DNA from 2 places in the Nocardiopsis alba genome. Region 1 is predicted to be linked to the other one. Evidence: predicted binding sites of a transcription regulator. Region 1 holds the regulator's gene; the other holds the start of a gene.

Region 1 (4,161 bases):
GGGGAGGCCGACGGGGAGCCGGTGTCCTTCGGCAGGGCACGCGACACGGTGGTGGACTTCGCGGCCCGGCTGGAGGAGACCCTGTGAGCGTTCCCCCGTACGGGGCCGCCGACCCGGGGACACCGCCACCGCAGAGCCGTGTGTTCGCCACCACCGCCCTGGTGGTCCTGGCCCTGATCGTCCTGGCCGCCTCCGGTCTCCTGGCCTGGTACCTGTTGACCTCGGGGGGTGAGCGCGGAGAATTCGAGGCCGCCCCCGAATGCGGGATCGGGCGGACCGAGGTCCTCGACGAGATCGTCCCCGACCACCGGCTCGAGGTCGAGGAGACCGTCGGTACCGCTCAGGACACCTTCGGTACCGGCTGGCAGTGCCGCTGGGCCACCCCGGAGGGGGAGGGCGCCTCCGTGCCCGCCGCCGCCACCCTCGTCCTGGTGGCCGCCCCGGTCGAGGGAGGGCCGGACGTCGCCTCCGGCACCCTCTCCTCCACCGCGCAGGGGCACGAGCCCGAACCGGTCGACGACCTGGGGGACGAGGCGCTCCGGTGGGTCGAGACCGGGGCCTTCGAGGTGGGCTGTACCGGGGTGCGGGTCTCCAACCTGTACGTCGAGACCTGCTACACCGCCGCCACCGACTACGAGGCCACCGGATCGGTCGACGGGGAGAGCGCGGCCGAGGACGCCGAGCGTCTGGCCCGTTCGATCGTGGCCGAGCTGCCCGAGGGCACCGCGGCCGACTGAGGGCTCACCAGAGCCCGTCGACGAACCTCTCCAGGGCCGGGGCCACGTCGGGGGAGAAGGGCCGGTCGCCGTCGAGGGCGGCCGCGCCGGGGGAGTCGTCGTACTCGCGCAGGACGTGGTCGGTGCCGGGCAGGTCCACCCGCTCGGCGTCCTCGAACCCGGTCATGAGCCGATCGATCTCGTCCCGGGGGATCTGGGCGTCCTCCTCGCCCCACAACACCAGGACCGGGGTGTCGTCCGGCAGGTCGCGGGCGAGGTCGACCGGGTCGAAGGCGTCGATCCAGGCGAGGAAGTCCTGGTTCTGAGGCGCGAAGATCCCGGTCGGGTCGTACATGTCCAGTTCGTCTCCGGCGCGGACGAGGGCGCGGGCCGTCCGGATGTCGGAGAGGATCATCGCGGCGTCGGACTCGTTCACGGCGCCCTGGGCCTCGGCGGTGCGGACCTGCTCGGTGATCTGTCGGTCGATGACGTCGAGCATGCGGGCCCCGGGCGGGGCGGCCAGCACCAGGGCGGGGTCGGCGTCCTCCAGCACCTCTCGGGCGCGCAGGGCGAACAGGGCGCCTTCGCTGTGGCCGACGATCAGGGTGCGTTCGGGGTCCACCTCGGGCTGGGCGATCAGCTCCTCGTAGGCGGCGGCCATCTGGGCGTCGAAGAGCAGGGGATCGATGTCCTCGCCCATGGCCTCGACGGTCTTCTCGTCCCAGGTGTCGGGGTCGCCGCTGCCGAACTTGTCGTAGCGCAGGGAGGCCACCCCGGCGCCGGCCAGGACCCGGGAGAGGTTGAGGTTGGTGTCGGCCTCGGGGCGGCCGTCGCTGTTGCCGTTCCGGTTCGTCGGCCCGCTGCCGGAGATGATGAGGGCGCCCGGCACCGGCTCCCCGTCCGGGGATTCGGGGTGGGTGAAGGAGCCTTCGACGGTGAACCCGCCGCCCTCGAAGGTCACGTCGCGGCCGTCGGCGGAGAGCCCGGGAGGTTCGGGCCCCTCGTCGCCGGGGGAGCAGGCGGAGGCGGACAGCGCGACGGCGATCACGGCCGACGTGAGGAGGGTACGTCGGGAGGAACGGTCGGGGAGGGCGGGAACACGGACACGAATGGACACGTTCTTCAGAGTATCGGCCGGTCCGTGGGCCGCGCCCTCCACCGTTCGCGGAGGGGGTCAGACGCGGCGCATGACCGTGACGACCTTGCCCAGGATGGTGGCCTCGTCGCCGTCGATCGGCTCGTAGGCGTCGTTGCGCGGCATCAGACGCACGTGACCGTCGGCCCCGCGGTGGAACACCTTCACGGTGGCCTCGTCGTCCAGCATGGCCGCGACGATGTCGCCGTTCTCGGCGTTGGGCTGCTGGCGGACCACCACCAGGTCGCCGTCGGTGATGGCGGCGTCGGTCATGGAGTCGCCGACCACGGTGAGCATGAACAGACGCCCCTCGCCGACCAGCTGACGGGGCAGCGCCAGGACGTCCTCGACCGACTCCTCGGCCAGGATCGGGCCGCCCGCGGCGATCCGTCCCACCAAGGGCACCGAGGCGGCGCGGGTGGCGTCGGCGGTGAGCTGGTCGTGGGTCAGGCTCTGGCCCTCGTCGCGGCCGGGAACGCACAGTTCCACGGCGCGTGGCCGATTCTGGTCACGGCGCAGGTAGCCCTTGCGCTGGAGCACCTTGAGCTGGTGGGCCACGCTGGAGGGGCTGGAAAGGCCGACCGTCTCGCCGATCTCCCGGATCGAGGGCGGATAACCGCGTTCGCGAACATAACGCTGGATGCAGTTGAGAACGCTCTGTTGGCGCGCGGTGAGTTTGGGGGCGACGGGCGTGACACCGCCCGTGTCACCCACGGGCGAAAGAACGGTGGTGTTTCCGGAGTGATCGGCTCCGGGGTTGTCCTCCGGCACGGCCGGGCCTCCTCGGTGTTCGGTTCGGTCAGGGCCTGTTCGGGTGTCCGGTGCCGGCCCTGCCGACCGGCTGGTCCGCGGGGTGGTGAAACCGGCGTGAAAACAAGGTCAAGATTAGTCGTTGCACACGGTGATATCAAACAAGCGTTCGAGGGTCGTGGAGATATGACCGGGCCTTTTCGATGGACGTTTTCGGGTCCCCTCGATCGGGCGTTCGCGCGTCTTCGTCCGAGGGTGTTCGGCCAATGTCGAAAACGGCTTTCCGGGGGTCGGTCCGAGGGCGGTATGGGGTTCGTCTCGTGGAAGTCGGTCGAGGGTCCGAACGGGCCGGAAAGGCCCGCCTCGTAAGGGGCGGACGCCGCTCCGGCGGATCGCCGGACGGAGGGCGCGCGCCCTCCGTTCCCGTAGTCTTGACGCCGGTGTCCGGCACCGCCCCGCCCCCGTCTCCACCCCCCTCTCCGAGCGCCCCGCGAGGGTCCTCGACGCGAGCCCGGGAACACGCCGTCGTCAAGGTTGCGACCCGCGCTGCGGAGGGCTAGGTTCGACCACAACATCTGGTGTTGCCGATGGGGCTTGCGCCTAGAAGTTGTGGTTAAGTAGACCTACGGGTCGTTGTTCGGGTCGAGGGAAGCAGGTGAACCGGGATGCACTGTCCGTTCTGCCGCCATCCGGACACCCGGGTGATCGACAGCAGGTCCACCGACGACGGCGCGGCCATCAGACGCCGCCGCACCTGCCCGGTCTGCGAACGCCGCTTCACCACGCAGGAGACCGTCCTGCTCATGGTCGCCAAGCGCTCCGGGGTCACCGAGCCCTTCAGCCGCACCAAGGTCATCGCCGGCGTCCGCCGCGCCTGTCAGGGGCGCCCGGTCTCCGAGGACGCCCTCGCCAAACTGGGGCAAAAGGTCGAGGAGGAGATCCGGTCCAGAGGCGTGGCCGAGGTCCCCGCCCACGAGATCGGGCTGGCCATCCTCGGCCCGATGCGCGACCTGGACGAGGTCGCCTACCTGCACTTCGCCAGCGTCTATCGGGGCTTCGAGAGCCTGGCCGACTTCGAGGCCGAGATCGCCGGTCTGCGCCGTGACCGAGGGGAGGACCCCTCGAAGCGGGAGGAACCGTCCGAGGGGAACGGATCGCCCCGACCCGCGATCGACACCACAACTTCGGGCTAGCAGTCCGGACGTCCATCGCGACGTCCGGAGCCATCATCCCGGGTGGTCGACCTCACGGCGAGGGAGCACGCCGCCGTGGTCGACCCACCCCGCCACCAGGGACATCCGCGCGGGCATCAGCGTTTCCGCGCACGATCAGTATTTCGGGGAGACTCCGTCATGACGGAAACCACCAGCGGCCCTACGGGACGCAAGGGCAAGGGGTCGCGCAAGGGCCTGAAGATCAAGCGGGTCTTCACGACCGCCGGTACCCACCCCTACGACACGCTGGAGTGGGAGCGTCGGGACGTCGTCATGACGAACTGGCGCGACGGCAGCGTCAACTTCGAGCAGCGCGGCGTGGAGTTCCCCACGACCTGGTCGGTGA
Region 2 (4,161 bases), 130 kb from region 1:
ACCGCGTGGGAGACCACGGACGACCACGCGGCCGACATGCGGGCCGTGTACCGATACCACGCGGCCGACCTGGGCTGGGGCGACATCGGCTACCACCTGCTCATCGACCCCGAGGGCACGATCTACGAAGGACGGCACTCGGGCGAGGACGGCGTGCCCGTCTTCTCCGGTCCGCCCCTGCCCGGTCTGGCCCGTTCGGTGACCGCGGGTCACGCGGTCGGGTTCAACCACGGGAACGTCGGTGTGTGCCTGCTCGGCGACTTCACCGACGGCCTGCCCACTCAGGCCGCTCAGGACTCGCTGGTCTCTCTGCTCCGCCTGCTGTGCGCGCTGACCGGGATCGATCCGGGCCGGGACATCGAGTACGTGAACCCGGACACCGGGGTGGTGACCCCGCAGGAGGCGGTCGCCCGCCACCGGGACTGGCTGGACACCGCCTGCCCCGGCGACGCCTTCTCCGAGGTCTTCGACACCCTGATCCGGGAGCGGGTGGCCCGAGGCCTGCTCTGATCCCCTACGCGTTCGGCCCGGCGCCCTCCGTCGGGCCGAACGCGCCCTCGACGGGCGGCCCGATCGGCCGCCCCGCCCTTGCGCGTCTCCCGGAACGAACACATAGGGTGATCGGACCCCGCGCCGTCCATAACCCGTTTACCTGGAGAAAGAGGGACGAGAGCCACCATGACCAGCGCCCGGAGCACGCCGATCATGCCCGCGGTCATCCTCGAGACCGAACGGCTGCGACTGCGATCCGCGCTCGAAAGCGACATCGATGACGTGTACGCCTCCTGCACCGACCCCGGGCTCCAGCGATGGATCCCGATCCCCGCTCCGGGAGAGCCCTACACCCGCGAGTCGGCCGAACACTTCTGCCTGACTCTGGCCCCGTCCATCCGCACCTCCGGGGACGGCCAGCACTGGGCGATCCTGGAGCGCGAGAGCGGGCGTTTCATCGGTTCGATGTCCCTCCTGCGCACGGAGTGGCCCGCGATGGTCACCGAGATCGGCTACTGGATCTCCCCCTGGGGCCGTGGAAGGGGCTATGCCACCGAGGCGACCGTGGCCGTCTCCCGCTGGGCCCTCGGCCAGGGGTTCCAACGGATCGAGATCAAGGCCGCCACCGGCAACACCGCCTCCCGCCGGGTGGCCGAGGCCGCCGGTTTCGTCGCCGAGGGCGTCGAACGCAACGCGATGCCCCTGCACGAGGGACGCGCCGACCTGGCCGTGTACAGCCTCGTCCCCTCCGACGTACGGTCCGAGGCCGACTGAGGCACCCCGGCACGAGCGTCCGGGTCAGCCCCAGACCCGGGCCAGGGTCCACTCCCGCGTGATGGTGTCGTGCCGCAGTTCGTACACCCCCTGGGAGTAGGCGGACCCCGCCTCCACCCTCCAGTGCCGACATTCGGGCGCCCAGGAGCCTTCGCCCGGCTTCCGTAGCGAACTCAGGGTCACCCAGTGGTCGAGGATCCTGCGGATCCCGTAGACCCTTCCGTTCCAGACGAACCTGGCCGGACGCCCCTCGTCCTCCACGACGGTGACGTCCGCCCCGTAGTACCGCCCCACGACGACTCCCCCCGGCATCGACCGACCTCCAACGACGTCCGATGGTGCTGAGTCGAGGGCACACCACCAGGTGCCCACCCGTGGGGAAGTACGGCCGGGCATTCGAACAAGCATTCGAATACTAGCGAAGGAGGCTCCGGTCCGGAACCGTTTCCGCTCAGGAGACGTCCCCACCTGTGACACCATCGCCGGAACCCGGCGTTCCCGCCTTCGAAGGTGTACGAGAGTCATGGGCGGCGCCGATCCCACCACCGGGTCGAACCCCCCGCCCGAAACGCGCCCGGGCGGGGCGTCGATACGCTGTCAGGCGCGAACCACACGATCTACGAGGGACCCCCTACTGTGACGTCCAAGGGCCACGAAAGCGGCAAACCCCTGCGCGCGGGGGACCCGCGTGAACTCGACGGTTACCGCGTCGTCAGCCGACTCGGGCGCGGCGGCATGGGAACCGTCTACCTCGCCGAGGATCCCGCCGGCCACCCCGTCGCCGTGAAACTGATCCACCCCGATCTGGCCGACGACGAATCCTTCCGCAGGCGCTTCGCCCGCGAGGTGGACGCCGCCCGACGCGTGGCCCGTTTCTCCACCGCCGGCGTCATCGACGCCCGCCTGGAGGGCGAGCCCCTGTTCATCGTGTCGGAGTACGTTCCCGGTCCCAACCTCGACGAGGCCGTACGGCACGGGGAGCCCATGCGCGGCGGCACCCTGGACGGCCTGGCCATGGGCGTGGCCGCGGCGCTCACCGCCATCCACGGTTCCGGGGTGATCCACCGCGACCTGAAACCGGCCAACGTCCTGCTCTCCCCGGTCGGACCGAAGGTCATCGACTTCGGGATCGCCCGCGCCCTGGACGATTCCAGTGGCGGCATCACCCGCTCCAGCCAGCTCATGGGCACCCCCTCCTACATGGCGCCGGAGCTGATCCTCGGCGAGCAGGCGACCCCCGCCGCCGACATCTTCGCCTGGGGCTGCCTGGTCGCCTTCGCCGGTACCGGACGCGCCCCCTTCGACGCCGCCACCGTGCCCGCCGTACTGCACAACATCTCCTCCGCGGAACCGAGGTTGGACGGCCTGGACCCGAGCCTGCTCGACCTGGTCGGCTCCACCCTCGACAAGAACCCCGACAACCGCCCCACCTCCCAGCAGCTCCTGGCCCGGCTCACCGGGCAGGAGTCCCCGGAGGAGTCGGTGGTGCGACGCACGATCAGCACCTCCTGGGCCCCGCCGAGTTCGGCCCCGGTCGCGGGCACCCCGCCCCAGGAGACGGTCGAGGAGCTCCCCCGGGAAGAGGCGGCACCGCCACCGACCGCGGTCGCTCCCACGCTTCCCGCGCCCGACCAGGGGCGGGTCCCCACGGGAGGGTCCACCCCTCCCGGCGGGCAGAACGCCGCTCCTCAGCCCCACATACCGGGTCCGTACGCCCAGCGACCGCCCTCCGGCCCCCAGGAGGCACCGGCCCATCCGCCGCAGGCCGGCCACCCCTACGGAGCCCGACCGCAGGGCCCGGGCTCGGGTCAGGGTCAGGGCCCCTACGCGGGGGTCCCACAGGGGCCCGGCCACGGCGGATGGCACAACGGCGGCCACCCCGTGCCGACCCATCAGGGTGGGCACCCCGGCCCCTCCCCCGCCCACGGTCAGCCCGCCTTCGGCGCCCACAGCGGACCCGGCGGTCCCGGGGGGCCCGGCACGCCCGGTGGTCCGGGTTCCGCCCCTGAGAACGGCGGGTCCGGTGGGCGACGCCGCCTCATGCTCATCGGCGGCGGCGCGACCGCGCTGGTCCTGGTGGCGGTGATCGGCGGCGCCGTCCTGTTCTCCGGTTCCTCCGCGCCTCCGGAGAACACCACCAGCCTCTACTCGCACGACTTCGCCACCGACCCCGGCTGGTCCTCCTACGAGTTTGACCCTCAGGACCCGGACACCGGCCAGGTCTCCTACTGGGGCGCCCAGAACGCCATGATGCTCTGGCTCGATCCCGAGTCCGGCCCCTCCCGGGGCTCGGTCGTCCCCTACGAGCGCGAGACGCCCGACGGGATCCTCGTCCGGACCACGATGATCGCGCTGGAGGGGCCCGGGGAGTCCACGTCGGGGGTGCGCTGCTGGGACCAGGAGGACGACGAGCGCACCACGTACGAGGCTCTGCTGCGCTTCGACGGCGCCGAGGCGCAGATCCGCCGGGTGACGGAGGAGAGCGGTGACAACGCGCTCGCCTCCACCACCGACCTCGGCGGTTTCCGCACCTACGATCTCTTCGATGAGGAGAGCGACGTCGAGGGGCTGCCCTACCGGGCCGACCTCGGTGACCTGGTCACCAACGAGATCGCCCTCTCCTGCGAGTACGTGGTCGAGGACGATCAGGACCCCTACATGGACCTGCGCATGTGGGTCAACGACGAGCTGGTCCTTCAGACCAAGGACGACCAGCCGCTCCCGGACGACTCCTCTCTCGACGACGAGGAACGCCGTCGGGTCGGGATCGTGTTGCGTCCCGGTGCCGCCAATGACCCGATCGGCGCCGCCTACACCGACTACTCTCTCTACCGGATCGACCCCGAGGACTGACCCCATCCCAGGAGGAACGACATGCGCGCCATCGTGATCGAG

What was found. Region 1 encodes LexA, which represses DNA repair genes until DNA is damaged. Its sites were predicted from a motif close to TCGAACANNTGTTCGA; they were not measured.
Region 2: TR33_RS20190 (DUF6504 family protein) is a predicted target of LexA. The motif match lies at 1,663-1,678, and genes of this name have one in related genera.

The regions. Positions count from the first base shown of each region.
Region 1 covers NZ_BAZE01000012.1:155,596-159,756, forward strand. Annotated here, with positions in the region: gene TR33_RS20735 (hypothetical protein) at 1-87, shown strand, start outside; gene TR33_RS20740 (hypothetical protein) at 84-737, shown strand; gene TR33_RS20745 (alpha/beta hydrolase family protein) at 742-1,833, opposite strand; gene lexA (transcriptional repressor LexA) at 1,891-2,565, opposite strand; gene nrdR (transcriptional regulator NrdR) at 3,267-3,794, shown strand; gene TR33_RS20760 (vitamin B12-dependent ribonucleotide reductase) at 3,954-4,161, shown strand, end outside.
Region 2 covers NZ_BAZE01000012.1:24,858-29,018, reverse strand. Annotated here, with positions in the region: gene TR33_RS20200 (peptidoglycan recognition protein family protein) at 1-510, shown strand, start outside; gene TR33_RS20195 (GNAT family N-acetyltransferase) at 679-1,266, shown strand; gene TR33_RS20190 (DUF6504 family protein) at 1,291-1,578, opposite strand; gene TR33_RS20185 (serine/threonine-protein kinase) at 1,903-4,119, shown strand; gene TR33_RS20180 (quinone oxidoreductase family protein) at 4,141-4,161, shown strand, end outside.